Regions from separate parts of the Shewanella sp. ISS20 genome, predicted to be linked through region 1. Evidence: predicted binding sites of a transcription regulator. Region 1 holds the regulator's gene; each other region holds the start of a gene.
What was found. Region 1 encodes sigma-54, which starts transcription at its own class of promoters, with help from an activator protein. Its sites were predicted from a motif close to GTTGGCACGNNNNTNGNNT; they were not measured.

Region 1 (10,040 bases):
ATTGTTTATAATCAGTTGCTTGTTTTGTTTTTGTTGGTAATTGGTGAGTGAATTGTGTTTGCGTCTAGGTGTTATTAGCCATAGACGCGATTTCTGCCAATATTTTTGGCGAGATACAGATATTCATCGGCTTTTTTGATAAGCGCTTCTAAGTGAACATCATCGCCCTCGCTACTGATTAATCCTATGCTGACACTGGCTTGTATTTGATATTGTTCGTGTTGTATAACGAGCTCATTAAATTGCTGGCGAATGCGCTCGGCAATTAAATGCGCTTGTTGATGGTTGGTATTGGCCAGCGCAATAATAAATTCCTCGCCGCCAAAGCGGCCAAATATGTCGTGCTCTCGCAGTTGCTGCGCAGTAATTTTGCAAAAGGCTTTGAGTACAGCATCACCGCCCGCATGGCCATAAGTATCATTAATCTGCTTAAACTTATCTAAATCTAAGGCTAACAGGCTAAAGGTTTGTGTTTTGGCTTGACACTGGGCCAAGCTATGGCTTGCCGCTACCGTAAAATGACCACGATTAAAGCAGCCAGTGAGCGAATCGGTGTGCGCTAGGCAGCGCAGCTGTTGTTCAAGGTGTTTGCGCTCAGAAATATCGAGGAAGGTTTGAATAATAATGGCCTTGCCTTCAATCACTAAATTGCAAAAGGCAATTTCAGCGAGAAAACGGCGCGCTGTGGTTGAGCCCATCTCGATATCAATGCGGTTAATACTTGAGGGCTGGCCGTCATTGTTTTGAAAGGTGCGTAAGCATTGATGATAATGCTCTTGATAATTGCTGGTAATTAATTGGGAGAAGTCTTGCGGCAGCGGCTTATTTTTACCTAATTTAAATTTCTCGAGCGCATAGTCATTAAGCATAAGCACTTGATTATCTAAGGTGGTAATCGCAAAGCCTATGGGCGCTGAGTTAATCACGTCTTGCAGTTGCTGCAAGGTACGTTTGGACTCTTCAAGTGCATTGGCAAGGTAGTTATCTAGCTGTTTTCTAATGGTGATATCTCTAAAAATAATCAGTACTTGCCCTTGGCTTAAATGCGCAAATCGCGCTTCAAGGTGAATATCATCACCGTGAGTATGTAAGCTAAATTCATAGATGTTGGGTTGGTTTTTATCGCGCACCCCGGCTAAATGTTGCAGCAAGCTACTAATATCGTCAGTGACTATGGTGTTAGCTAAGCTTTGATTTTTCTCATGTAAGCTAAACACGCCTTGCAGCGATTGCCCGACTCTGAGCTCTAATACTCTATCTTTGCTATCAAGCCACACATAAGTATCAGGCATGGCATTCAGTAAAGAATTAAGGTTTTGATTCTTAGTATTAAGCTCATTGGAGCTGAGATCTAATGAGCGCTCGGTGATCAGTAAATCTTCCGTAAAATCTTCATAAGCTTGCTCTACCAGCTCAACTAAGCTGGCAAGCTTAGGATCGTCTGGTAGACCATCTGGATATAATTTATGGAGCTGACGTTTTAGTAATCTGTGCATAGTTCAGAAATACAGGTGATAGTCATAGTTTGGTTATGTAATTCTGCTTGATGTTTGTTATCAAAGGGCGCTATTTCCCCGTAAGAGTAAAAACCGCACACTTGAGTGTCATGATTGAGCCTTTCTTTAACTATATCAAGCTCTTCATCACTCATTTGCTTGAGTAATTGTTTGCGACCAACGCAGCTGATGAGAATGGCAAGCTGTGGATTGTCATGGGACTCTAAGCACGCCTCAATAGCACTGGCTGCGCCATTAATGATGGATTCAACATTGGCGCGCATCAGGCGGGCGGTCGCCCCTACTGGAATGCCGCCGGCAAAGGTGATGCTTTGATGTTCTTCATTCACGGCCACCATAGTGCGCACTAATTTAGTGCCGTGTCCCACTTGTGATATTTCAAGCGGATAACGCAGGCCGCTGGCAGGCAGGCCTTCAACTTTATCACCCAGATATTCTTTATAAACCGTTAACGCGGGTTGATGGTCAAGCTCTAATAGCTCATGGCCATCGGATGCCGTAATGAGTCTATCTGGGCCAAATGGCAGCCAACCGCCGCGAGAGCCATGGCTTACTTTCAAGGCACGGCCATAAAGACCAATGGCCACGACTTGTTTGCTACTAATGTGGTCTTGCGCCAAGGTATGGGTTTGGCGGAACAGGAAATTATCCCCCGCTAAACCGCCGGTAATAGCCACTTCTTTGGGTAAGTTATCGACTAAGCCTTGAGTTAAGTCGCTGCCAAACACATTAAGGCCATCACTTAATACCATGACCAGTTTTAGGTCGTCCCCAAGCAGTTCGTGAGCCAGCCGTTTACCTGTCTCATACGACTCTTGCGGCATATCCACTTGCTGGGTCGTCATACGGATACTGGTGTTACTAAAAGCAATGAGGGTTGCCACTAAGCCATTATCTATCACTTGGTCTTGGCTGATTTCACCAGCGGTGGTCGCGCCAATATAGAAGGCTAGGGGAAGTTGTTGTTGCAGGCTAGTTATGGCTTCTTGATATAGGGGTAGATTGCCAAATAAGAGTACTAATATCTGCTGCGGCTTTGAGGTATCTAAGCTGATGGCTTGATCCCAGTAGCCATTGCTAAAGCGTAACTGTTGGGTTTGCATAGCCGCATCCTTGACGAAACTAATTAAGTCCATAAATCAATTGAATTAAGTGTAGTCAATATTTGTAGTGTGGTGGGCAGTTAATCAAGGGATGCTTGCGATTATGTTTTGGCCAGTTATTATGGTGACCATTTTTTAGCTGTAGGAAATAAATGAATGAATAAAAATTGGATAATAGCTCCGCTGTTTTGTGTTGCTATGAGTGGTTGCAGTACTGTCAATCCGTATACGAATGAACAGCAATCTGCGAAAGCAACCAATGGCGCTATTATTGGCGCGCTTGCGGGTGTTGCTATTGGTGTGGCTTCATCAAGTAAAAATGATCGCGGTAAAGGCGCGTTAATTGGCGCAGCCTCAGGCGCGGCTTTGGGCGGCGGCATTGGTTATTATATGGACGTGCAGGAAACCAAATTGCGTCAGCAATTACAGGCCACAGGCGTGAGCGTGACTCGTGATGGTGATAACATCATTTTGAATATGCCTAATGAAGTGACCTTTGGGGTGGATCAAACTAACCTCAATCCTGCGGCTATGGGCGTGTTAAATTCAGTGGCATTAGTTGCCAACGAATATCCAAAAACTCGCTTAAATGTGTTGGGTTATACCGATAGCACAGGTTCAGATAGTTACAATTTGCGTTTATCGCAGGTGCGCGCATCTGAGGTGAGTAATTATTTGATGCAGCAAGGCATTAAGCCCCAGCGTCTCGGCGCTTCAGGCATGGGTGAAGCTAACCCGATTGCGAGCAATAGCACTAAGGCTGGTCAAGCGCAAAACCGCCGGGTTGAAATTGTGCTGACGCCAATTAAGTAATTAACTTATTCGGCCATTCATTGCATGAATAATCTAAGTGCATGAATGATCTGAGTGCATGAGCTAGCTAAGCTCAATAAGTTAGTAAAATAAACAAGGACCCGACGGGTCCTTGTTTATTTAGTCGCAGCGCTTTTGGCAGCGGCTGATGTTGAAATGACGGTTTAGAGGCTATTTGTCTAGATGCTGTGATTCATCAAAAACAGAGTCGCCAGTCCTAAGAAGGCAAATAAACCTATTACATCAGTAACTGTGGTGAGCACCATGCCGCCAGCTAATGCGGGATCAATGTTTAAGCGTTTCAACATTAAAGGAATGGCCGCGCCGGCAAGGCCTGCAACTGTCATATTGATAAGCATAGCGCCGCCTATTAGCATGCCAAGGGCCATATCGCCCTTCCACATCCACACGGCGACAAAGACTAAGCAAGCCCATAAGACACCATTGAGGAAACCAATGGCAAGTTCCTTGCCTATTAACCAACGTGAGTTACTTTGACCCACTTGCCCAAGGGCAATACCGCGGATAACTAAGGCTAAGGTTTGATTACCCGCCACGCCGCCCATGCTTGGGACAATTGTCATTAATACCGCGATTGTGGCAAATTTTTCAATGGTGCCTTCAAACATGTTACTGACAGAGGCGGCAAGTAAGGCCGCAAACAGGTTCATGGTCAGCCACAAAGAACGCTTTAAAGTACTTTTGAGCACAGGGCCAAAGGTATCTTCATCATCGTCCATACCGGCCATACCCATCATGGAGTGCTCGGCATCTTCACGAATAATATCGACCACATCATCGATGGTGATCCGGCCTAATAGATGACCTTCAGCATCAATCACTGGCGCAGATAACCAATCATGGCGTTCAAATAACTGCGAAATCTCAGTATCTGACATAGTGACAGGAATGCCTTCCATATCAGGGATCATTATATCGCGCACTGAAGTGGTAGGGTTTGACACTAGTAAGTCGGTGATACGAATGCCACCGAGTAAACGGTCGCGCTTATCTACCACATATAAAGTATCGGTCGCATCTGGCAGGCGGCCGCGTAGGCGCAGATAACGCAGAATCACATCAATAGTGACATCCGGTCTTAAAGTCACAGTATCGGTATTCATGATACTACCAGCAGTATCTTCAGGATAAGACAGGGCTTGTTCAACCCTAGCCCTATCTTGGGTGCTCATAGACAGCAGTACTTTTTGGTACAAGGCATCGGGTAAGCTGCGTAAAATATAGGCGAGATCGTCTGTGTCCATGCCAGCGGTTGCCTTAGCAACGCCTTCTGGGGACATTTGTTTAATTAGATGATCTTTTAAATCTTCAGGAAGTTCTTCAAGAATTTCACCGGCTTGATCATGATCGATAAGCTGCCATAGCACTCGCCTAGTTTGAGGAGTCGATGACTCCATAATATGCGCTATGTCTTGAGCGGCCATGTTGCTGAGCATATCGCGTACATGGACAAACGTCCCACTACCAAGGGCGTGTGACAGTTGATCTAGGAGTAACTGAGTATGATCATTATTGAGTGCTTCGACTGGCATGCATCCCTCCCTTTTTGGCAGGCGCATATCATACTCTTAGCCTAGCTAAATGAACACGCCCAATTCAGCGGCTTTTAGCGCCGGGTTTACTCATTCTCATCAAATCGGGCGTTGATTAGATTGCAAATTGCATCCATGGCCGCTTGTGCTTCTTCGCCTTCGGCGCGGATAAGTATGGTTTTTCCAGGGCCTGAGCCCAGCATTAATAACCCCAAGACACTTGCGGCCGAGGCTTGTTTATCACCTTGAATTAAGGTGATATTAGCCTGATATTCACTGGCCAATAACGCAAGTTTAGTGGCTGGGCGGGCATGTAATCCAAGCTTATTACATAGAGTTACTTGGCGCTCAAGCACTGGCATTATTAAGCTCTCGATGGCGCGATTGCACTGTGTGCTTACCGTTAGCAAAACGTTTTGCGAGTTGATCGGCAACATAAACCGATCTGTGCTGACCACCGGTACAACCAATCGCAATAGTTAGGTAACTTCTGTTATTGCGTTCTAATTGTGGCAACCAAGTACCCAGTAAGCTTTCAATTTGCCAGATGAACTTATTGACTTGCACTTGGCGGCCTAAGAACTCTTGCACTGGCGCATCAAGCCCGGTAAGCGGTCTAAGTTCTTGCTCCCAATGGGGGTTTGGCAAAAAACGCACGTCAAACATAAAATCGGCTTCGGTTGGCATGCCATGCTTAAAACCGAAGGATTCAAAGGTGATGACTAGCTCTTTTTCAACGCGGCCGAGCAAAATTTCCCGCACCTTATCGCTTAACTCATAAATGGTTAAGTTCGAGGTATCGATGAAATGGTCCATTATTTTGGACAGAGGAGCGAGCAATTCGCCTTCACGTTTAATCGCATCACCGAGTGAACTTTGGGATTTAGATAAAGGATGCAGGCGGCGGGTTTCACTGTAGCGCTTAAGAAGTACTTGATCGCTAGAGTTTAAAAACATGCTTTTAATAACAGTACTATTAGGCAGTTTACGCAGCTCTTGCTCAAGCAGTTTTTCTTGTTCAGGTAAATTACGTACATCGACACTGATGGCGATTTTATCGTTACTTACTTGCAATTCGCTCAGCAAACTACCGATTAGGGATAAAGGTAAATTATCGACACAATAATAACCAAGATCTTCTAATACTCGCAGGGCGACGGATTTCCCTGAGCCACTGCGGCCAGAGACTATAACCAGTTTCATGCTGTGATCACCTGATAGAGTTGAGTTTCATCTTCGGTCTTACGAATTTGCTTGAGAACTTGCTTATCACTCAGTTTTTCGGCTATTGCCGCTAAGGTCGTCAAGTGCTGCTGACATTCATCGCTCGGCACTAATAAAGCAAATATGATATCTACTGGTTGCTTGTCGATGGCATCAAACGATATAGGAGTTAAGCATTTAATAAGCACTCCTATGGGCTCGCTGATTGCATCAAGGCGACCATGAGGGATAGCAATGCCATTGCCTATGCCTGTGCTACCTTTCTTCTCGCGAGCTAATAGGCTCTCAAAAATTTCTTGGGAAGATAGGTTGGGGTATTGAGCTGCCACTAGATCACTGACAAGCTCAAGCCCCTTTTTCTTACTGCCCGGAGTGGCACAGGTAGTGCACTCTGGTCGCAGGATGGTACTGAGTTCCATCGTTAATGTTTTATTAATTTCTCTTTGTGTTTAATGACTTGACGGTCCAACTTATCTATCAGGGCGTCAATCGCGGCGTACATATCTTGATGTTCGGAGGTAGCGAATATTTCACCACCACTCACTAGTAGCTTGGCTTCAGCAATCTGCTGATTTTTTTCAACATTTAAAACAACATGCACATTATTGATCTGTTCAAAATGACGTTCAAGCTTTGTGAACTTGTTTTCAACATACTCGCGTAACGAATCGGTTACTTCTACGTGGTGCCCTGTCAGATTAATTTGCATAGATGCCTGCCTCCAGTGAGATGGTGGGTTATAAACTTTTACGCTGATTGGACGGTGGGATCAACATAGCTTCTCGATATTTGGCTATGGTGCGCCGTGCAACGTTAATTCCCTGTTCTGCCAAAAGCTGAGCCATTTTACTGTCACTCAGTGGTTTCTTTTGGTTTTCTGCAGCGACTAGCTTCTTGATAAAGGCTCTAATTGCTGTAGAGGAGCATTCTCCGCCGTCATCCGTGCCTACATGGCTAGAGAAAAAGTACTTTAATTCAAAAATTCCCTTAGGGGTATGCATATATTTTTGAGTCGTTACCCGTGAAATCGTCGATTCATGCATTTCAACGGCTTCAGCTATATCATTAAGAACCATAGGTTTCATCGCTTCTTCACCAAACTCAAAGAAACCTTGCTGGAACTCAACTATGCAAGTCGCCACCTTTAGAAGCGTATCATTGCGACTCTCTAAACTTTTAATAAACCATTTGGCTTCTTGCAAGTGGCCGCGAATAAACTGACTATCGGCTTGATTGCGACTGCTGCGAGCCATGGCGGCATAATGCTGGTTCACATTCAGTTTAGGCATATTATCGGGATTGAGCTCTACAACCCAACGACCATTTTTTTTGCTGACCGATACATCAGGGATCACGTACTCATCGCTATTTGGCGTAATTAACGAGCCGGGGCGCGGATTTAAGGTCTGGATCAGTTGCAGCGCATATTTGACATCATCTTCTTTGAGCCGAGTTTTTCGCATTAATAAACGAAAATCTTTGGCGGCTAAGACATCCAAATGTTCATCAATCAGCAGTCTAGCTTCCGCTAAATATGGTGTGTTTTCATTAAAATGCGACAGCTGAATAAGTAAACATTCGCGCAAATCTCGGGCGCCGACACCTATGGGATCAAAATGCTGAATCCGTTTAAGAACCGCTTCCACTTCATCAAGCTCTATATCGTCATCATCACTAATGGCATCCAGAATTTCAGCAGTCGATAAGGTGAGATAACCGCGTTCATCAATCGCTTCAATAATAGTGGTTGCAATGGCGCGATCGGTATCGCTAAACGGAGTCAGATTCTTTTGCCATTCTAAATGCTCATACAAGCCTTCGCAGGTTTCACCTTGAAACGGCATGTCATCATCGCGCAGATTACCAGAGCCTGTGTTACTAGTTGCGGTAAACACTTCATCCCAACTGCTATCAAAAGGCAGCTCTTCTGGCATAGTTTCTTGGGTGAGGGCATCACTAGTATCGACACTTGAGCTATCGCGCTCCATATCGACTTCATAGGAGTCAGCTTCAACGGCATCAGCTTCATAACTCATGTCGCTGCTGTCTGCTGTATTGTTGTCATTGGTTTCTAGTTCTTTGTCCTGACTCTTAACGTGAGTGACATCAAACTCGTTGCCTTCCGTCGCGGCTTGGATGGGATCATATTGCTCTTCATCCAATTCTAATAGCGGATTAGACTCCAGCGCTTGCTGAATTTCCTGCTGGAGTTCCATGGATGATAATTGCAGCAGACGAATGGCCTGCTGCAATTGCGGAGTCATGGTAAGTTGCTGACCCAGTCTAAGCTGGAGTGACGCTTTCATAATTACCGCTATCCCTACTTATGAGAGTTGTGATGGAAAACACTGAATAATAAGCGTATATCACAAAGTAAAAGACGACCTTACTGATCGCCTTGTTAAAGTTAACTATAGCCTGAATTGTTCACCTAAGTACACTGCGCGCACTTGCTGGTTATCTAATATTTCAGCGGGGGTACCTTCTGCAATCAATTCACCATGACTAACAATATAGGCATGCTCACAGACGTCTAAGGTTTCACGGACGTTATGGTCAGTGATTAACACCCCAAGCCCGCGGCTTTTGAGTTGTTCAATGATCTTTTTAATGTCGATCACTGAAATGGGATCAACCCCTGCAAATGGCTCATCGAGCAGAATAAACTTAGGATTGGCGGCTAATGCTCTAGCAATTTCAACCCGACGCCGTTCACCACCCGATAACGACATACCTTGCGAATCGCGAATATGGGTAATATGAAACTCTTCCAGTAAATGCTCTAGCTGCGCTTCACGCTCATCGCTATTGAGCTCTTTACGGGTTTGCAGCACCGCCATAATATTTTGATAGACGGTTAGTTTTCTAAAAATGCTGGCTTCTTGCGGCAAGTAACCTATGCCTTTACGTGCTCGTAAATGCATAGGGTCTTGCGTCAAATCTTCATCATTAATGAAAATATGGCCTTTATCACTTTTTACCAGCCCGACCACCATATAAAAGGTGGTGGTTTTGCCAGCACCGTTAGGGCCTAATAAGCCGACAATTTGGCCGGTTTTGACGGTTAAGCTCACATCTTTAACTACCTGTCGGCTTTTATAACTTTTGGCGAGATGCTCAGCCCTAAGAGTCAAGCTTGTCATTATTGAGATTGCCCCTCGTTATTCTTTGAGTCGACCGACTGGCTAGTTTTTAGTAGTTTAAACTTGCCATCGTCTTTGCTTGGCAAGTCATCTCTAAAGCTTTCTGGTTTGATGATAGTAATGACTCGCTCGTCTTTTTGCTTATCACCTTCAGCCATTAATTGTTGTTTTTCAATGTTATAAACGATTTTTTCGGCACTAACCTTACTGCCTGCTTGCTCAATGGTAGCATTGCCAATTAAGGTCATAATGCGCTTACTCATGTTGTATTGAATTTCATTGGCGCTAGCGGTCGCGCGCAGGTTATTTTCAAGAATTTGCGAGTAAGTGGCTGGCGTGCCGTGCGCCACTAATACTGTCATGCCATCTGGATTACTGCTGGCGTTTAATTCTTTGGCATGGATCTTAATGCTGCCTTGAGTCACTACCACTGGGCCATAATAGATGACTTGCTTATTCTTGATGTCGGCAAACTGACGCGCGGCATCAATTTTCACTTCTTGATTGAGTGAATCATTGATAGCCGTAGCGCTAAAACTTAAACCGCAAAAGATAAGGGTAGCGATTGATTTACTTAGGTTCATATGTTCCTTCTATCTGGCTTTTAAGCTCAATAGTTTGGGTATTTAAGTCAGCGTAGAGGCCTTTGCCTTTTACAGTGAAACCTGTGCCTTGAATATTTATGTC
Region 2 (10,040 bases), 1.8 Mb from region 1:
GCCATGACTTTATCTTGATTAAAATCTTTCATGCCCGCCATCACCATGCCGACGCGCTGCACTTGTTTGGGCTCTAAATGCCGCATAATCGAGGCAGCGTCGGCTTCGCTCAGGCTAAGGAGCAAAATAGCCGTCTTATCTATGCCGCTCATGTCGGCAATATTAAACGCTTCCTTTTCAACTTTTTTATCGTCCACCATCTTCGTCCAACCATCTTTGAATTACTTGAGTCGATAATTCAGGTTCATTGGCCACCAATGCCCGAATAGCCTTAATCACATCATCATCTCTATGTAGCGTTGGAATTTGGATGGAACCATCTTCCCGATAGGAGTATTCCGAATCATTGGCCTTAAGCATGCCTAAGGTGTCGCTGGCAAATTGATCTTCAATGTCGGCCAATTCATTGTTAAGCCTAAGTTCGTCAGGTAAAGGTTGGCCATCTGGGTAAATCAGCTTTCTAAGCATAGGCCTAACCACAGCTAAAATAAGCACTAACACCACAAAGGCGCCCAAGGCCAATTTAACCGCCCGCCAGAACCAAGGCTGTTCCCACAGTACTGGCTCAGGACCCGCTTCAATCAGTTGATCCATAAAGGGAACTGTCACGACTTCTATACTATCGCCGCGATCACTGCTAAACCCTACCGCGCCTTCTAACAAGCGGCGAATATTGTTAAGTTCATCGGCAGTGCGCTCAACCCGAGTAATGTCGCCATTTTCAGCAGCAGGTCCTGGTTTAAAATCCACTGCCACCGACACACTGACGCGTTTAACTGTGCCAATTTGCTGACGGGTATGACTTATGATGGTATCGAGCTCAAAATTACGAGTCGCTTCCTTATGTGAACTGCCATTACTGGTACTGGTTTTAGCAGCCTCGGTGGCATCTTGCGGAATATTGGCATCCATAGGTGGTTGATTAGTTAAGGCGCCAGGGATGCCACCAATACTGCCGCTACTTGATTCATTCTCAACCGTCATTTCGCTTCTAAGGGAAGGCACTTCTGGATTAAAGCGCTTAGAAGTTTCTTCAACCGCGGTGAAATCAAGATTAACGTCAACTTGAGATGTAAAGTTTTCAGGGCCAAGGATAGGGATTAAAATCGCTTCAATTTTAGCGCGATATTCAGCTTCTTTTTGCTGCACTAATTCTTGCTCGCGCCGCGCTATGGCTGAAACGCCAGTTTGACTGCCAGAATTTAATAAGCGGCCATTAGCATCGGTTACTGTCACCCGCGATGGCTCTAACCCTTCAACGGCTGAAGCCACAATATCGACCACAGCATCAACTTCGCCTTGAGCTAACCCAGCGCGCCGAGTAGTCACTACCACAGTGGCACTTGGCTGACTGCGATGGCGCGCAAACACATTCTCTTTAGGCAGAGCTAAAATCACCTTAGCCCGGCTAATGCTGGTAAGCTCTTCAATCGCCTTGGCTAAATGTTGCTCTTGGCTGAACTTTAACCGTGCTTGCTCCATTTGCTGACTGACGCCAAAACCGGTTTCTTTAGTTAAGAAATCAGCGCTACTGGTCGCGGTTTCAACACCGGCGCGGGACAGTAACATCTTAACGCTTTGATACTGCTCTTCAGACACCTTAATCACATCCACATCAATCTTATAGTCAACGCGGTTTTTATCGAGCACATCAAGGACCTCAACCATTTGTTGAGTATCCATTTTAGGTAAAGGTCTAAATTCAGGCTCTTGCGCCCAGATCATGATAAACACAGCCACAGCTAAACAAATTGCTAATGCTAAAATCATGGTGATTTGACGCAAAACATCACTGCCGCCAAAACGGCTACTCTTGCCTGATTCATGTTCTTGAGCGGCGCCATTATCGGCATTTATGGTGGCAGCATCGGCGCCAGTGATCACGTTTGTACTCACAATATCATTCCTGATTTTTTTAGCTGTCCAGAACCTTTGATAGCAGCGCCTTACATATCAAGCGCTGACATCACTTAGCCGCGGCTTGATATCACACTGGCATGCTCATAATCTCTTTATAAGCATCAACGAATTTATTGCGAACTTGTAGGGTTGCTTCAAAAGCCACACTGGCTTTTTCACGTGCGATGACGGTATCAGATAGGCTCACGCGGGTGTCACCCATTTCCAGACGCGTCGCCAAGCTGCTGGAGTTATGTTGCAACTCATTGACAGCACCTATGGCTTGATTGAGCAATTGCGAAAAATCGGCACCTTGAGTGTTATTAACCTGACGCATTGACTCAGGTAATAGGTTGGTCGACGGGGAAATTTCAGCTTTGATGGCCTGCATTTCAGCAAACAAGGGGTTAGTAGTAATTTGCATCATAGCCTCCTGACGGCAACTTGACTCTTTGGCGAGTAGTTATCTCTCGATGCAATTAGTTTGCCAACACTCTAGTGACGGCTTTGGTTTAAGACAATTGGTATGGCTGACATCAACTTAGATATGTAAGGCGGCTTAGGCAGGTCAGAGGAAGGTGATTGATTGGATGTTGTTGTTTCAATGCTATTGATTGGATGTTAGCTAACCGCAGCGATGTAACGCTGCGGTTTAAGGCAAGTGAGTTAAGTCAGGTAATTTAAGCTTGGGAAGAACACTCGGTCAGAGCCAATTTCACTAAGCTTACGGCGTTAAGCCTTGAACAGTGAGCTTAATGCTTAATGCTCAGTGCTCAGTGCTCAGTGCTTAAAGTTCCCCTAAATCGCCATGCCAAGCTCGCGCATTCTAGCCATTTTATAGCGCAAAGTTCTGGCGCTAATGCCGAGCTTTTCAGCCACTAACTTACGGCTACCTTGGCATTGATTTAACGTTTCAAGAATGATCACATGCTCTTGGGCTTGCAACTCTTGCCCTAGCCCTTCGCTATTAACTGGCTCTTGTTCTTGAGCATTAAAGGCTATGGGTTCCTGAGTATCGATAATGATATCTATGGCGCTAATATTTATCCCTTGGCACAAAATTAGCGCTCTTTGCATGACGTTATCAAGCTCGCGCACATTGCCAGGCCAGCGATGGCCTAATAAGCGCCGACAGGCGATATCATCAAGTTCAGGCGCGACTCTCTGATTATGCTCACAATGGCGCGTCAATAAATGTCGTGCCAGCGGTAAAATATCCAGCGGCCTGTCTTTTAAGGCCGGCCAAGTGAGCGGGAACACATTGATGCGATAGTATAAATCTTCTCTAAACTCGCCATTATCCACCGCAGTTTTTAAATCACGGTTTGAGGTCGCTAAAATCCGCACGTTCAGGGCTATGGTTTTGCGGCCGCCTAAACGCTCGACCTCGCGCTCTTGCAATACCCGCAGCAACTTAGCTTGCAACGACAAATCCATTTCAGAGATTTCATCGAGCAGTAAAGTGCCGCCCTCGGCTTGCTCAAACTTGCCAGGGCACGCTTGATAAGCGCCAGTAAATGCGCCTTTCTCGTAACCAAATAAGGTGGCTTCAAGCATATTTTCAGGAATCGCGGCGCAGTTAATCGCCACAAATGGCGCATTGCTGCGTGCGCTATGCTGATGGATATAGCGCGCTAACACTTCTTTACCTGAGCCGCTCGGACCTAAAATCATCACCGACGCGTCAGAAACGGCGACGCGGCTAGCCAAATTAAGGAGCGCAATACTTTTATCATCGCACACCACAGGCCCTGCAATGGGCGCGGCATTTGGCATATAGCGGCTCACTTGATTGAGCAGCACTTCAGGTGCAAAGGGTTTAGCTAAATAATCAACGGCGCCTAATTTAATGGCATCAACAGCGCTATCAATACTGGCAAAGGCTGTCATCAGTAACACCGGCAATTGATGATGATTTTTTTGTAAGTAAGCCAGTAAGCCCATGCCGCCAATACCCGGCATTTGCACATCACTAATCACCATATCTATTGAGTGCTGTTTTAGCGCCAAGATGGCATCTTCTGCCGTTACCACTTCAATGCAGTGATAGTGCGCTAGCAGTAATGTATCAACTAACGCTTCACGTAAGTGGCTATCATCTTCGACCAATAAAATCGTTCCGGCGTTCATAGGCTGACTCACACTAAGGCTGATTGATTAATAAGTGTTGGCAAACTGAGCGCGACTATCGCGCCGCGCCCAGGGGCGGCGCTTAAGGTCAAGCGGCCGTCATGTTGCTGCGCCACCGATTGCACCACGGCAAGTCCAAGCCCAGTGCCTTGGGCTTTAGTGGTAAAGAAAGGATCGCATACTTGCGCTTGAGATTTTTTATCTATGCCGCGGCCATTATCCGCCACCAATAACTGCACCCGTTTAGTAGGCTCAGTGGCATCGGGCATGACGACTAGGCGAATATCACTCGCGCCCGCTTCTAAGCTGTTATTGACGAGATTTCCAAGCGCCGATGCCATGGCATTAACGTTGACATGAATGCGGCTATCTTGCTGCACCGCCACACTGATCATGGCGCCCTGCTTAGTGACTATTGGCTCGCACTGTTCCATGACTTGCTGCATTAACGCTTCAGCGCTTATGTCTTGCGCTTGACCATTGGCTTGGCCGCGCGCCATTAGCAGCATGTCATTCACTTGACGCTCTAAATCATTAAGCCGGTCTAATAACTTATCGCTAAAGCGGCTGCGCGCCTCTGCGCTTAAGCGCGCTTGCTTGAGGTTTGATGCATATAAAATGGCGGCGGTTAATGGGGTGCGTACTTGATGGGCTAAATTAGCGACCATTTTTCCGAGCGCCGATAAACGCTCAAGGTGAGATAAATTAGTTTGTAATTGCCGCGTTTCAGTGAGATCTGTGAGCACAATTAACTGTCCAGGTTCTGGCGATAACGGCGTAATGGCAAGCTTTACCCGCCGACCATCGCGCAGTGACACTTCATGGCCATCATCATCTTTGGGCGCAAATGCCCGCTCTATGATAGTAAGCCAGCGCAAGCCATCGAGCGGCAATCCCAACAAGGAATAAGCCACAGCATTGGCTTGGGTCACTATGCCAGCTTCATCCAGAATAATGATGCCAGATGGCATGGCTTGCAGAATATGATCCATGCGCGTCGACATATTGGCCGCACTTTTGGTGGTATAGGGCTTGGTTGGTGGGTCAATGGCGACCACAGTAGCAAGAGAATGATGAACCATATTAACCCCGTCAAAATACTTACGCTTGCAGGGATAATGCAGACTTTGTGCCAAAAATAAAGCTTTGAAATAGAAGCAAAAAAGAGGCTTTCACCTCTTTTTATGTACTGAGTATATGGATTGACGCTTAAGCCATTAGTCTTTACTTAAACCATATTTACGCATTTTTTCCACTAACGTGGTGCGGCGAATGCCGAGCATTTCCGCGGCGCGAGCCACCACATTGTCTTGCTGTTCTAAAGCTTGACGTATCATATCAATTTCAAGCTCAGCCAATAAATCCTTTAAGTTAACCCCTTCCGATGGCAGTTCACTTGGGAAGCGATGCTCAGGTAATTCAATGGGTTCTTCATCATTAAAGATGGCTGATAACACGTCGCGCTCCTGCAAGGCTTCACTGCATGCGACTTCATATTCAGGCACGTCAATATGACGATACTTAAGCGGTAAATCATTGACATCAATCAAGCCGCCAGGAAACAGTATGGTTAAACGCTCAACCAGATTAGATAATTCACGGACGTTACCTGTCCAAGCATGCTCTTTTAATGACTCGATGGCGCGCTGAGTAAATCTAACTTTACCGCGGCCTTCATTAAAGACGCGGCTCACCAACTCTTGCAGCAATAATGGAATATCTTCGGCGCGCTCAGACAAGGATGGCATTTCAATTGGAAACACATTGAGGCGATAATATAAATCTTCTCGAAAGGTCGAGTCGGTGATCATTTGTTCCAAATTTCTATGGGTCGCCGCCACCACTCGCACATTGGCTTGAATCGACTTAACGCCGCCCACACGCTCAAAGGTGCGCTCTTGCAATACTCGCAGCAGTTTTACTTGCATTTGCAGCGGCATATCACCAATTTCATCTAAGAATAAGGTGCCGCCTTCAGCTAACTCAAATCGGCCTTTACGGGCGCTAATCGCCCCTGTAAATGAGCCTTTTTCATGACCAAATAATTCACTTTCTAATAGCTCTGCCGGTATCGCGCCGCAGTTTACCGGAATAAACGGGCCATCACGGCGTTCCGATAAATAATGGATATTACGCGCGACCACCTCTTTACCAGTGCCCGATTGTCCAAGCACTAACACGCTAGTATCCGAAGTCGCCACTTGACTGATCAAATGCCTAACGGCGGCAACGCCGTCACTGCGGCCCACCAGCGAGCGAAATAGTTTGGTTTGATTGGCGCTAGTCACAACTTCAGCGCGCTGGGATTGTACAAATAACTGACAGATATGCAGTAATTCTGTGAGCTGTGGATAGTTAAGCGGCTCATCTATCATGCCAAGGATATTACTGTGACCGCGCGTCAGACCCGCAGCATCAAACATCATTAACATCGGCTGCCAAGGAACGGCGCTCGCATAGGCTTGCATCGCGTCAAGGGGCAGTGATTGCGGGCAAACAATGACGCCGCGAAAGCGGGTCTCTGAGGCTAATGTTGATAATTGTTCGGGCGCAATCACCTCAACTCTTTCACCGAGAAATTCGAGGATATGAGTTAAACGCTGCAGACGCTCACAAGCATTAGCAATAATTATTATTCGTTGATCTATTTGCATCATTCAGTAGGCCATCAAGCTCATGAGGATAGTCGCATTCGTTATTAATATGCTTGCTGTTACTTACCTTGGAACTATTTAATCTTAATATCTTTAGTAAGAATAGTGTATTAACAGGACGCCATTAGCAAGTGACAAATCATAATTGTCACTGATGATTCATGACGTCCATTTTAGAATAATCAGCTACCCAGCAAAATAATTGTTGCGACCTTGCTACTGTTATCACCACAGCATCCTTATTTTCAACCAATATAGAGACAAAAAACCCACGCTTATACGAGCTCAGAATTAACTGATAGATGATGCTCACTATCAGGAATGGCATCCCAGCCTTCCTTAATATCGCGTAAAATGGTCATAACATCATCAATTGCTTGCAGATCATTATTGATATTGGCAAAGGTAATACGACGCAACATAAACGCATACAGCTCGCTTAAATTATTAGCAATTTCACCACCCGCTTGCATATTAAGGCTACTATTAAGGCCATTAATAATACCTATGGCTTTACTCAGTAATATTCCCTTAGTTTGAATATCTTTATTTTCGATGGCATAACGACTTTGAGCTAGGCGCTCTAACGCACCAGCGAGCATCATCTGAATAATACGATGAGGTGATGCCGACGCTATTTCATTGTCGAGCGAAACCTTGCGATATGATTGTAATGACCCTCTCATAAACACCTACCTATTATCATCTATCGACTGATACATATTAATATGGCGCGTCGTTTGACGACCAGCATGGAGCAAGGACTGTCTGTGATCTCGCGCCTCGATTGCCCCTTGGCTAAAGGTTTGAGTCAGTTGCCATTGCTCTTGCCAAAATGAAACATCGGTTAAGGTTTCATCGGCGAGCAGCACGTCCAATATATTTTGACGCTGCAAGCTAAGCTCTTGCAATTTAGAGACCAAGTCGTCTGAATTAACATCTTCTGCAGGGGTATTAGCAAGCGCTGCTAGGGTGGCTGCCACGTCCTGATTCACTTGCGCAAGTGCTGACTGCTGGGATGTCATAGGCCTATCCTTGTGTTATTTCACGCTTAATATCTCGAGTCAACTGGGCAAAATTAACGAGAGCTCACAACCCCAGGTAATGAGTTTAACCTGTCCATAATCCCAGAACCTTGAGCATTTAACCTACCGACGACTAAATCCATAGCATTAAACTGCTTAGTTAAGCGCGCTTGCAACTGGGTCATTTTACGGGCGAACGCTTCTTTTTGATCGGTTAAACGCTGTTGCTGCGAGGTATAGCTTTTGTTCTGTCCATCAATTACGCCGCCGGACTTCACATAGGTTTTCACCATAGTATCTAGCTTATTGGCAAGGCCAGTATCTTTGGTGGCGAACAAACCTTCAATGCCGCTCATGTTGGTCGCTATGCTTTTATCAAGCTTAGTGTTATCGACAGACATCTTGCCATAGCGGTCAATTCCAATACCTATGTCATACAAGGCGGTACTTTTGCCATCCGTCGTCACTCTTTGACTGGCCATACTCCTAAGCTGAGATTCAAGTGAGCGCACCATAGAATCGCCTTGTAAGGCGGCGGCGGTTTTCTTGTCAACATCATAAGCCGAGAGCCGATTAACCTCAGTCATCAAGCTATTATAAGAATCCACAAACTCTTGAACGTTAGATTTTACCGTCGCAGTATCTAAGCTCACGGTTAGCGTGGATGTCTTATTCACATCGGCATCGGTTAATTTGACGCTCACGCCAGTAATGGCACTTGATAGGGTATTGGACGCTGAATCTAAACGCTGGTTATCTATGTAAACGATGGCATTTTTCGCAGGCTGTAACTCGCTTTGATTCACACCATTAAACATGTCATTAAGACCTGTGCCTGTAGTATCCGTGGCTGTCACTGTCATGGCATTTGCAAGGCCCGTCTCTTTACTGCTAAAGACTAAACGCGAGCCGCCATTGGTGGTCACCACAGAGGCGCTCACCCCCACATTATCACTGGCACTGTTAATAGTTGTTGCTATGTCATTGAGATCGTTTGTCGCCGCAATATTGACACTAAACTGTTTACCCGCCACACCAAAGGTCAGCGAACCTTCGCCAACGGTTGAGCTCGCGCTCGTGGTAAAAGCGCCACCGACCTTATGAGCCGCAGCCAATTGTTCGACCTTGATGCTATAACTGCCTGATTGCGCAAATTTATCGGCGCTTGCCGTAAAGTAAGTGCTGTTACCGGTAGAGACAGTACGCGGATTTAGGTTCTTACCATTTTGCAGCTTAGCCAACGCATCTTGGAAGGTCGATAAGGCGCTCTTAAGCTTGCCTATCGCCGACACTTTAGCTTTGATTTGATCTTCAGCTTTATTAAACGCAGCCTCTTTGGGCAGTTTTTCAGCATCAACCAATACTTTGACAATGTTATTAATGTCTAGGCCAGAGCCTAATCCTGTTGCCGTGAGCGCCATAACTACCTCTGAAAAAATAAAGCCTGAGCGAGTCTCAGGCTTCGGTTTTCATCAGCAATCCGGTGACATCAGACAGTTTCTGAGCCAGCTCCAGCGCTTCTTCACTGGGGATTTGCCGAATGATATTACCGGAATCTACATCCATCACACTCACTACAGAGCGACCAGACGTATCATCAACCTTAAAAGCTAAGCCCTTACGCATCATAGACATCATGGAGGTCATATCCTCGACCACCTTATCTAATGCCTCTGAGTTATCGCGAGCTTTCTCTTTTGCTGATGCCTCTGAGTCAGCTTGCTCTTCTTTCTTAAGCAAATTCTGCACCAAATTAGAGGGTTGCGTTTTATTTTCTGCAGTGACAGACATTGAACGACTCGGATGCGGCCCTTTATCTTGCGCCGGTATCACGGTTGAAGTTGCTATATTGATATCCATAGCCATTTCTCACCTTATCCACAAATTAACATGCCTACTGAGTTCACACGTCGAAAACAGCAAAGGGCCTTCATGAGAAGCGCCCTTGCATTACCGACCTTGAGCGCTATTAGAGTAATGACAAGGCAATCTGCGGCATCTGATTTGCTTGGGCTAACATAGCAGAGCCTGTTTGTTGCAGTACTTGGCTCTTGGTCATGGCCGAAGTTTCTTTGGCAAAGTCCACGTCCACAATCCGGCTTCTTGCATCAGCTACGTTAGACTGAGTGTTGGCACTGTTATTAATGTTATGAGCTAGACGGTTTTGAATCGCACCGAGCTCAGCACGCTGAGTGTCAATGGTCTTAATCGCGGCATCAATTCTAGTTAAGGCACTGGTTTGCCCTGCTGAAGAGGCGACTGACAACGAATTGACAGATAAAGAGCTTGCTGTGGTAGTGGTCACTTTAACAGTGATATCTTCATCATTTTG
Region 3 (10,040 bases), 1.8 Mb from region 1:
GACTGCATGAGCATCCATTGGCGTATCTTTTTATGGCTTAATTTTGCTAGCTGAAGCAACAAAGAGCTGATTGTGCTAGCTATCTGCTGACATTGTTTCGATGTCAGAGTGTCAATGCCTGTGTTAGTTAGCGATGTAAGCAATAAACATGCCCGTGTTTGCAATCATCAATATAGGTATAAAGCTATGCGCTTAAATGGCAGTGATGGTTGGAGTTTTTGACTATGCTGCCGTTAATGCTATTGGAGGCGCATGTGTTTGAGTGTTTTAGATAAAGAGTTTTAGCTGCTGCTTTGAATCTAGGCCGTATGAAATTTGCTATTTGGGCATTTGAGATGAGTATATAACTGTTGGTTCTTGGGCTTGGTTTGATTTTTCAATCTTGGAAAGCCGAAAGCCTCATCATAAATACCTAACGCTAGGCAAGTTTAAACGCTTGCTGATTGCACCTCGGTATTAGTTTATCAATTACCCTATTTTGGTATTAGGTTTGCATAATTAACGCCAGAGCAGTTAAGCCAGATGAAATAGGGGCGCGTGTTATTTCATTATTTTGAAATATTCGCGGCCGAAGTAAGAGGGATGATGATGAAAAAGTTGCTGAAAGTGGCATTGTACGGCATCAGTGTGCTGGCATTAGCCAGTTGCACCCTTAAAGCCAAAGAGCCACCGCCTTTGCCGCTGGGTCACTTACAAGATGGCAATGGGTTGCCGCCTACGGCCGTAATGGATCATTTGGCGGCGCGCATAGTGAATGACTTAGTGCGCCATCATAAAGACTATATTTTCAGTAAGATGATGTTAGTGGCAACCCCAGTCACAGTATCAGAATTTAATCAGAGCAGTGATTTCGGCCGGCAACTGCAACAAAGTTTGATGACATCTTTACAGCAGCAAAAGTTTAATGTGGTTGATATTAATTTGGCGCAAAGCATGCGGATATCGCCCCAAGGTGACTTTATCTTAAGTCGTGATTGGCAACAATTACGTGACGATGCCTTAGTGGAATACGTGTTAGTGACTACTTACTCTTTTAATCAAAGTGGCATGCAGGTTAATAGCAAGATAGTGGACTTAGCTTATCAGCAGCTAATGTCCGCGGCGGCGGCTCACGCCTCATTGGCTGAATTTGGCGCCTATTTAGAACCATCAAGAACCAGCGTATCTGAGAACGGCATCATTTATCGTTATAGCAAACCCGGCGAAGGCAAGGTTAAGCTCATAGGAGGAAGTAATGAGTAATTTAGGCTTATTATCTGTGCGACGCACAGGGCTACTGGTGTTGGTCGCGAGTTTGTTTTTGATGGGGTGCAGCAGTAACGATAGATACGTGCAATGGGAAACCGAAGCGCCCAGTGAGTTTCCGGTATTAACAGCCACAGGTTATGCACCGCTTATCCAATCAAGAGCGAAAAACTCAGCTGAGCAGATGCTCATGGCCATGCAAGCCTCCAAAATTGCCGCTTATCGCGAATTAGCTGAGCAAGTGTATGGCCAACATATCAGCGCCTCTAATCAGATGTCGCAATGGATGGTGGCAAACGATGAAGTCAAAGTATCGGTAGAAGGATTAATTCGCGGCGCTAAAGTAGTGCGCAGTTATCCAGCGGGTGAGCATTATGTCACTGAAGTCGAGATGGATTTCGCGATCGTTTGGCAGTTATATCAGCAGCAAAATCGTCCGCAACGAATTAAAGAGGTTACTTATTTCTAATGGGATGTTTTAGGTGGCTGCTGATTCAGCCGTCTTGGCTGAACAGGCTATTTTTCCAATAAGTGACCGCTATTAGCATAGCTAAATGCGTGGCTACTTATACTTCAAGATTATTGCCTAAGGTGGCGATTGTGCTGGTTTTACCTTTGCCATCATAAGTGAGGCTATTGGCATTGCGACTGGCTTGCAGAGCTTGGGCGAGGCGGTTGAGGCTGGCGATATTAAGCTCAATCAAACTGGCATTGCGTTGATTTAAGTCTTGGCAAATTACTAATAACTGACGACATTGCGCCACTTGCGCCGCAAGCGCGGTATCTGAGGTCAGTAAGATGTGCTGCGGATGGGAAGCTAAGGCTTGATCCGTTTGGGATAAGTTATCAAGCAGGCTATTTTTTTCGGCGGCTAACGTTAATAAGGCATCAGCCTGCTTGGCTGTTAAAGCCGCAGTTTCTTGGGCAATAACCAGCTCAAGTTGCTTAAGGCAAGCTTGCTGGGTATCAAGCAGCGTAGTTAAGCTAAGTTGTTCAATAGTCATTCAAATCCTGCATCTGTTTTTCAAATTCAACTATGTTAGCCGCCAAGCGTTCAGGGTCTATCTTATAGCGCCCTTCAGAGATGGCGAGTTTGATTTGATCAATTTTCTTTTGATCTATGTCAGGTGAGCCGGCCATTTTAGCGCTCGCGCCTTGTAGCTGCTGCGCTTGCGGCGTCAACTTGACTGAGTCCGTGTGCACAGTCGTCGCCTGAGGTTGAACTGGCGCATTAGCATTTCCTGTTTGAGGAAGCGCCGCTTGTTGAGACTTGCTGTATACCTGAGTATTGCTGGCAGAATTCAGCTTGGAAAAATCAATCGCCATAATTGGCTCCAATAGCATGCGTTTACAATGTATCTAGTTATCGACCAAAAGCGTTATGACTTAACTTTTTTTTCGATAAATATTTAAGTCGTTAATAAATCAATAGTAAATATTCAGCGAGCAAATAACTTACATATTTATTTCAACTGTTCCCACTTTAGTCACGACGGCTTTAATCAATTTTTGCGATTGAGCGTTCTTAATCTGAATATGTTCACCGAGCACACCATTACTTTCAGCAACGCCTTGAGTGCGAATCGTAAAATTAGTGCTCTTAGCAATAATAGTGACACTATCACCTTCACACACAAAACATAAATTTTCAATAAACACCGGACTTGCTTGGCTAATTCGCCGTTTGCTGCGACTGCCTATGATGGGTTCAAGCTCACTAAATTGCTCGCCTCGCAGCTGACTCTTCTCGATCATGGCAATATCTAACATCTCGCTAGTCAGTAATTCGCCCACATTAATGGGACGCCTGGCAACGACCACAGGAAAGCGAATATCAACTTTGACTGCGACAAAAATCTGCCACGGATAATCAAGTTCGGGGCTATTACAGCTAATTTTGACGGTATTATTGCGACTGATAGCGCGCTTGGCAGCAACTTCGGCACGAATGGCGCCGCTGCACAGTGGCAATTTTACCCGCGCGTTAGGTGTGTGGGCTTGTATGGATATTTGCGCGCCAGTAATAGGTTCTACCTTAGTAGCAATGGCATCGGTTGCCAGTCGCTTAATGTCTGCCGCCGTTGGGCGCACAGCCGTGTTGGCGCTGTCACTATTGGCCGCCGCGGTGAGGTTAACACTGAATGCTAACGCGATAATTATCCATATGCTTGTTGTCATAGTGTCAAATCTGGCTTATTTTTCAAGAATGCACCTATACTTCAATCAGTCATTTCACGGTTAATGATTTTTTTAAGGTTTTTAGCGTCATAGTTTCGACGCTGCGCTATAACTAATGTAAATAAAGCAAGTTATGTGCCTATACTCTTTACGAGTAGGAAGGGAATCAAATAGTAACAAAGGCAATGATATGGCAAATATTCTTGAATCTGTAAATCAGCGTACTCAGCTGGTCGGTCAAAACCGATTAGAGTTGTTGCTATTTAAACTCAGTGGCAAACAAAGATTCGGTATCAACGTTTTCAAAGTCAAAGAAGTACTGCAATGCCCGCCGTTAACGACTCTGCCTAAGCTCAGTCCATTAGTGCGTGGTGTGGCTCATATCCGTGGTCAAACTATTTCTGTGATTGATTTAAGTGCGGCAACTGGAGGGAAACGCATTGAAAATGTTGATAATTGTTTCATCATCATTGCGGAATACAACCGCAGTATTCAAGGCTTCTTAGTCAATTCTGTTGAACGTATTATTAACATGAATTGGGGCGCCATTTTGCCGCCACCTGATGGCACGGGGCGTTTTTCGTATTTAACCGCTGTGACTGAAATTGAAGGCGAACTAGTTGAAATTCTCGATGTAGAAAAAATTCTCGACCAAATATCCCCAGTCAAAACCGAAATTAGTCAAGAAACTGCCGACTTACTTAATATTGATCGCGATAAAAATTATCACATCATGGTTATCGATGATTCGGCTGTGGCCCGTAAGCAAATCATTCGCTCGCTTAATTCGTTGCAACTTGAAATTGATACCGCCAAAGATGGCCGCGAAGCACTCGATATGCTGAGAGCTCGGGCCGAAACTTGCGATGATGTTTCTAAGCAAATTCCGTTAATTATTTCAGATATTGAAATGCCAGAAATGGATGGCTATACCCTGACCGCTGAAATTCGTGATAACCCTAAGCTTAAGCATATCAAGGTAGTGCTGCACACCTCGTTAAGCGGTGTGTTTAACCAAGCTATGGTTGAGAAAGTCGGGGCAGATGACTTTATTGCTAAATTCAACCCAGATGAATTAGCGCAAGCGGTGAATAAACACCTCTGCTTATGACGTGCCGGCCTAGCTGCACTATTTGATAGGTATTGTGAGAATGAATAGGGGTTTATTTTGTCAAACAAAACTCTAACTGATAACGAATATCGTCAGTTTGCACAATTTTTAGAACAACAAAGTGGCATAGTGTTAGGGGACAACAAGCAATATTTAGTCTGTAGTCGTTTAAGCCCATTAATGGCAAAGTTTAATTGTGACTCCTTGTCACTGTTAGTGAAAATGGCTATGGGCTCGCTCGACCGTCAGCTGCGCGTCGATGTCATTGATGCCATGACGACCAATGAAACCTTATGGTTTCGCGATAAATTCCCATTTGAGTTAATGGCCGAGGTGATTTTGCCTGAGTATGCGGCGCTCGGTAAGCCGCTAAAAATTTGGTCGGCGGCTTGTTCCTCTGGGCAAGAGCCTTACTCGCTCGCTATGACCTTGATGGAATTTCAACAGCGCCGACCTGGGACGTTAAACGGCACTAGTATAGTTGGCACAGATATTTCGCCGTCCATGCTTGAGCGCTGCGGCGTGGCAGAATACGACCATTTAGCGCTGGCTCGAGGATTGACTGAAGAACATAAACGCCAATTTTTCGAACCTTTGCCACATCAAAACCGCATGAAAGTGAAAGATAATGTCCGCAAACTAGTGACCTTTAAACCGCTTAACCTGTTAGACAGTTATTCTTCTATGGGCAAGTTTGACGTTATTTTTTGCCGCAATGTGTTAATTTATTTTGGCTCGGAGGCAAAGATTAAAATCTTGCGGCAATTTGCTGCCGCGTTAAACCCTAAAGGGATATTGTTTTTAGGGGCTTCAGAGTCGTTGGCCGGTCTTAGTGATGATTTTGACATGGTGCGCTGCAATCCTGGGATCTTCTACCGCAAACGCTAAGCCCATACTTGACAAAAAACCACAGCTAATCCTGTGGTTTTTTGCTTTTAGCTCAGCTAACCCATTGATTTAGTAAATTTGCTGCCGTCATTTCTTTTCTGGCACATCAATTGCTTTATGTTTGCTAACAAAGTCGGGAGGCAAGATTATGGCGATCAGTTTCGATAAAGCATTAGGAGTGCATCAGTACACTATCGGTGTGCGCGCGCAGCGAGCTGAAGTGATAGCTAGCAACATAGCAAACTCAGATACTCCAGGCTATAAGGCCAGAGATGTTGATTTTTCCATGGCGATGCAAGCGGCCATGGGTACACAATCGACTGCCACTATGCGCCTGCCCATGAGCCAAAGCCATGACAACCACTTTGATTTGCAATCTAAATTGGCTCCTGAACTTAAGTATCGCAATCCTAATCAAGCCGACACCGGGGATGGCAATACCGTGGAGATTCAGCATGAACAAACAGCGTTTATGCAAAACTCGCTGGAATATCAAATGTCATTAGGATTTCTCGACAGTAAGTTTAGTGGCCTAACAAAAGCATTAAAAGGTAATTAATCATGAGCTTATTTAATATTTTTGACGTTTCAGGTAGCGGCATGACGGCGCAATCGATTCGGATGAATACCACGGCGAGTAATATTGCCAACGCCGATGCCGTGTCCAGTAGCCAAGATAAAACCTATCGCGCCCGTTATCCGATATTTGAAGCCGCTATGGCCAAAGCGAGTCATCAGCAGCAACATGGCCAAGGTGTAGTGGTTAAGGGCATAGTGGAAAGTGATGAGTTACTGCAAAAGGAATATTCCCCCGCACATCCTATGGCTGACGCCGATGGCTTTATTTATAAGCCCAATGTCAATGTTATGGAGCAAATGGCGGACATGATTTCCTCTTCGCGCTCGTATCAAATGAATGTGCAAGTGGCAGATGCTGCCAAATCTATGTTGCAGCAGACACTGCGTATCGGTAAATAATAGGAGGTAAGTCGTGAACCTGGTTAATCCATTGGGTACCGGCCCCTTACCGGCAAATAGCCAATCTAACCTAGGTTCGGCTATTAGCAAAAATACGACAGTGACGACCAATCCGTTTTTAGACGGCATTCGTTTACCAGAAGATGCTAAGACCCCTGAACCTAAAGGCCAAGAACTGACACAAGCGGATTTCTTTGCCTTGCTGAGTCAACAGTTATCCATGCAAGACCCATTTAAGCCTGTGGGTAATGATCAGATGATTGCGCAGATGGCCTCGTTTTCAACCGTGGATGGCATTGCCAAGCTCAATGCTGAAATTGTAACGCTTAATAGTGTGATGACGTCCAGCCAAGCGTTGCAAGCGTCTGGTTTAGTTGGGCAAAAGGTGTTGATCCCATCAGCCACCACCCATGTGAGCGCCGAAGATCCTAATGTTAATGCGGTAGTCACTACCCCCCAACCTATTAAAGACATCATGGTGCGGGTTGAAGATCAAAAAGGTCAGCTAATCACTACCTTTGCGGTGGATGGCAGCGCGGGTGGTAATGTCGACTTCGGTTGGGATGGCAAAAATAGCAAAGGCGAGTTAGTCGCTGCGGGCAATTATGTGTTTAAAGCGAGCGGTAAGCTTGATGGTAAGTCACAAGCATTACCAGTATCGAGTTATGCCCATGTGACCAGTGTGTCACTGGGCAATGCAACTACGGGGGCCATTCTGAATCTTAAAGGAATCGGCGGAGTCAAACTCGGTGACGTACTTGCCGTTGCTGAAAACAAATAATGCCGCGGCGGCAAAGCCTTGCCGCCAAGTCGAGTTGAAGTAGAGGTTTACTATGTCATTTAATATTGCACTTAGTGGTATCGCTGCCGCCCAGAAAGATCTTAATACCACAGCGAACAACGTGGCAAACGTCAATACCGTAGGTTTTAAAGAGTCGCGCGCCGAGTTTGCCGATGTCTATGCCAACTCGATTTTCTCTAGCGGTAAAACTGCGGTCGGTGGCGGCGTGACTACCACTCAAGTGGCGCAGCAATTTCATCAAGGCAGTTTAAAGTTCACCAGTAACGCCCTTGATATGGCCATTAGTGGCGGCGGCTTTTTTGTGACGTCAACTGGCTTAGGTAACCAAGACTTTGCTTATACTCGCGCTGGTGCCTTTAAAATTGACTCAGGTAATTATTTAACCGATGCCGCCGGTAATTTCTTGCAAGCGTTTCCAGTGGATAAAGACGGTAATTCAACCTCAGTAAGCTTAACCACCACAGCGCAAGTGAAAATTCCAGATACGGCCGGTAGCCCAGTAAAAACGGCGGAAGTCGGCATACAGATGAATTTGAACGCGGGCGAAGATGTTAAAAAACCATCGCTATTTGACCCAAACGATCCTGATACTTTTAATAACTCTACCTCAGTGACTTTTTATGACTCACTGGGGGAGCCACACATTATGACCAGTTATTTTGTGCGACCAGAAAATGGCGCCTATACCGGCGAAAGTAACTGGGTAGCCTTTTATGCGGTAGATGGCCTGCAAGTAGATGTCTCTGGCGCCGCTGGCACCTATCAAACGGATACCGATGCCGACGGCACGCCTGATACGGCAGCGTCGGCAACTAACGCGGGCGGTTGGAAAGGCGCGGTAGTTAAATTTAATGATACTGGTGTGTACACCGGCAGCTCTCCAGTCACTATTACCACCGAAGAGCTGGGCGTCAATGGCGCTGGCGTACTGGGTGCTGGTGCCGATGGCACTCAAGCGTTAACAGTTAAATTTAATAGTCCGACTCAATTTGCCTCACCCTTTGAAGTAACTGAGTTGACGCAAGACGGTACTACCGTTGGCCGCTTAACTAACGTTGAAGTGGGCAGCGATGGCCTAGTGACAGCCAGTTACTCTAACGGCTCGACTGTGCCGTTAGCTCGGGTAGCGTTGGCACGCTTTGCTAATGAGCAAGGCTTAACTCAAGCTGGCAATACTTCGTGGAAGGCAAGTTTAGACTCAGGCCCGGCGTTAGCTGGGGAGGCTAAATCTGGCACCTTTGGCGATATTCGCTCATCGGCGCTTGAGCAATCCAACGTAGATTTAACCACTGAATTAGTGGATTTAATCTCGGCGCAGCGAAACTTCCAGGCTAACTCGCGCACCCTTGAAGTGAATAACACCTTGCAGCAAACCGTATTGCAGATACGTTAACTAACAATGGTTAGTTAATAATAGTTAGTAGCAATGCGCGCGCCTTATTAGGCCGCGCATTGCACTTCTTGCTGATGGTTCCAATCAGTTAGCCCTCACCCCTCAGCCGCCCCTTAAACACCTACGTCAATCCAGTTACAACCCCAATCTGCCAGCAAGCTTAAGTGACAACCCATGCTTAGTTGCCATTGCAACGCTAAAGGCGACGCAGGGGATAGATGGCACAGAGCTTGCTTTCTTATCCTGTATTCAGACGCCAGTAGAAAGATTGACGGAGCAGCATGGATAAGTTCATTTATATCGCCATGAGTGGAGCCAAGCAGAATATGCATTCGTTGGCCATTCGCGCTAACAACCTAGCCAACGCCAATACCGACGGTTTTAAAGCCGATATCGAGCAAGCGCGCTCAATGCAAGCCTTTGGCCATGGCTTGCCAACTCGGGTGTTTGCCATGACAGAAAATCCTGCCGCCGATTTTACCCCAGGCAGCATTCGCACTACCGGCCGTGATTTAGATGTCGCTATCAAGGATAAGGGCTGGTTTGCGGTGCAAGCGGCTGACGGCAGTGAAGCTTATACCCGTTCTGCCAGCTTACAAATCGATGAATCTGGTTTACTGCGTAATGATCGCGGTAATCCTGTCATGGGCGATGGCGGGCCGATTGTACTGCCCATCCCCATAGAAAAAGTCCAAATTGCCACCGATGGCACGATTTCTGTCAGACCTCAAGGGGCGGCGGCCAATGTAATCGAAGAAGTCGGGCGCCTTAAGTTAGTTAACCCGGATGAGAAAAATCTGATGCGCGGTGAAGATGGCTTATTTCGGCAAATGTCGGGCGAAATAGCGCCTGTGGATGAAGCCGTGTTAGTTCAAGCGGGCGCCGTTGAAGGCAGTAATGTCAATGCCGTCCATGAAATGGTGTCGCTTATCGACTTGCAACGTCAATTTGAAATGCAGGTAAAAATGATGAAAACCGGCGAAGAAATCAATCGCGCCTCCACCGCATTAATGCGCATTAGTTAGGAGTAGAGGATATGCATCCAGCACTATGGATTAGTAAGACCGGGCTTGATGCTCAGCAAACCGATATTGCCACTATTTCTAACAATGTCGCTAACGCTAGCACCATAGGTTACAAGAAAAGCCGCGCCGTATTTGAAGATCTCTTGTATCAAACCGTCAATCAACCGGGCGGCATTAGTGCGGCCAATACTAAGTTGCCCAACGGCTTAAGCATAGGTGCGGGGACTAAAGTGGTGGCCACTCAAAAAGAGTTTACCCAAGGCAATATGCTCACCACAGATAATTCTTTGGACATGATGATTGAAGGCCCTGGTTTTTTTGAAGTTGCTCTGCCAGATGGCACCACAGCTTATACCCGCAATGGTCAATTTAACTTGGATGAAAATGGCCAAATAGTGACCCCAGGTTCTGGTTATGTCC

Region 2: a site for sigma-54 is predicted at 2,373-2,391, ahead of fliE (flagellar hook-basal body complex protein FliE). Genes of this name have one in related genera too.
Region 3: a site for sigma-54 is predicted at 3,548-3,566, ahead of flgA (flagellar basal body P-ring formation chaperone FlgA). Genes of this name have one in related genera too.

What each region holds. Positions count from the first base shown of each region.
Region 1 is NZ_JAWRZK010000001.1:3,434,580-3,444,619, forward strand. Features, by position in the region: gene AC1HDP_RS15575 (sensor domain-containing diguanylate cyclase) at 75-1,496, opposite strand; gene AC1HDP_RS15580 (FIST signal transduction protein) at 1,481-2,620, opposite strand; gene AC1HDP_RS15585 (YiaD family glycine zipper/OmpA-like lipoprotein) at 2,777-3,433, shown strand; gene mgtE (magnesium transporter) at 3,613-4,986, opposite strand; gene AC1HDP_RS15595 (HPr family phosphocarrier protein) at 5,073-5,348, opposite strand; gene rapZ (RNase adapter RapZ) at 5,335-6,189, opposite strand; gene ptsN (PTS IIA-like nitrogen regulatory protein PtsN) at 6,186-6,629, opposite strand; gene hpf (ribosome hibernation promoting factor) at 6,632-6,919, opposite strand; gene AC1HDP_RS15615 (RNA polymerase factor sigma-54) at 6,948-8,516, opposite strand; gene lptB (LPS export ABC transporter ATP-binding protein) at 8,622-9,353, opposite strand; gene lptA (lipopolysaccharide transport periplasmic protein LptA) at 9,353-9,937, opposite strand; gene lptC (LPS export ABC transporter periplasmic protein LptC) at 9,924-10,040, opposite strand, start outside.
Region 2 is NZ_JAWRZK010000001.1:1,616,261-1,626,300, forward strand. Features, by position in the region: gene fliG (flagellar motor switch protein FliG) at 1-200, opposite strand, end outside; gene fliF (flagellar basal-body MS-ring/collar protein FliF) at 187-1,896, opposite strand; gene fliE (flagellar hook-basal body complex protein FliE) at 1,988-2,323, opposite strand; gene AC1HDP_RS07360 (sigma-54-dependent transcriptional regulator) at 2,698-4,029, opposite strand; gene AC1HDP_RS07365 (sensor histidine kinase) at 4,038-5,111, opposite strand; gene AC1HDP_RS07370 (sigma-54 interaction domain-containing protein) at 5,247-6,686, opposite strand; gene fliS (flagellar export chaperone FliS) at 6,959-7,369, opposite strand; gene AC1HDP_RS07380 (flagella biosynthesis chaperone for FliD, FliT) at 7,376-7,708, opposite strand; gene fliD (flagellar filament capping protein FliD) at 7,762-9,129, opposite strand; gene AC1HDP_RS07390 (flagellar protein FlaG) at 9,164-9,568, opposite strand; gene AC1HDP_RS07395 (flagellin N-terminal helical domain-containing protein) at 9,678-10,040, opposite strand, start outside.
Region 3 is NZ_JAWRZK010000001.1:1,634,405-1,644,444, reverse strand. Features, by position in the region: gene AC1HDP_RS07490 (FlgO family outer membrane protein) at 583-1,242, shown strand; gene AC1HDP_RS07485 (LPP20 family lipoprotein) at 1,259-1,714, shown strand; gene AC1HDP_RS07480 (flagella synthesis protein FlgN) at 1,812-2,249, opposite strand; gene flgM (flagellar biosynthesis anti-sigma factor FlgM) at 2,239-2,571, opposite strand; gene flgA (flagellar basal body P-ring formation chaperone FlgA) at 2,701-3,423, opposite strand; gene AC1HDP_RS07465 (chemotaxis protein CheV) at 3,614-4,534, shown strand; gene AC1HDP_RS07460 (CheR family methyltransferase) at 4,592-5,422, shown strand; gene flgB (flagellar basal body rod protein FlgB) at 5,571-5,981, shown strand; gene flgC (flagellar basal body rod protein FlgC) at 5,984-6,400, shown strand; gene AC1HDP_RS07445 (flagellar hook assembly protein FlgD) at 6,414-7,181, shown strand; gene flgE (flagellar hook protein FlgE) at 7,234-8,595, shown strand; gene flgF (flagellar basal-body rod protein FlgF) at 8,877-9,620, shown strand; gene flgG (flagellar basal-body rod protein FlgG) at 9,632-10,040, shown strand, end outside.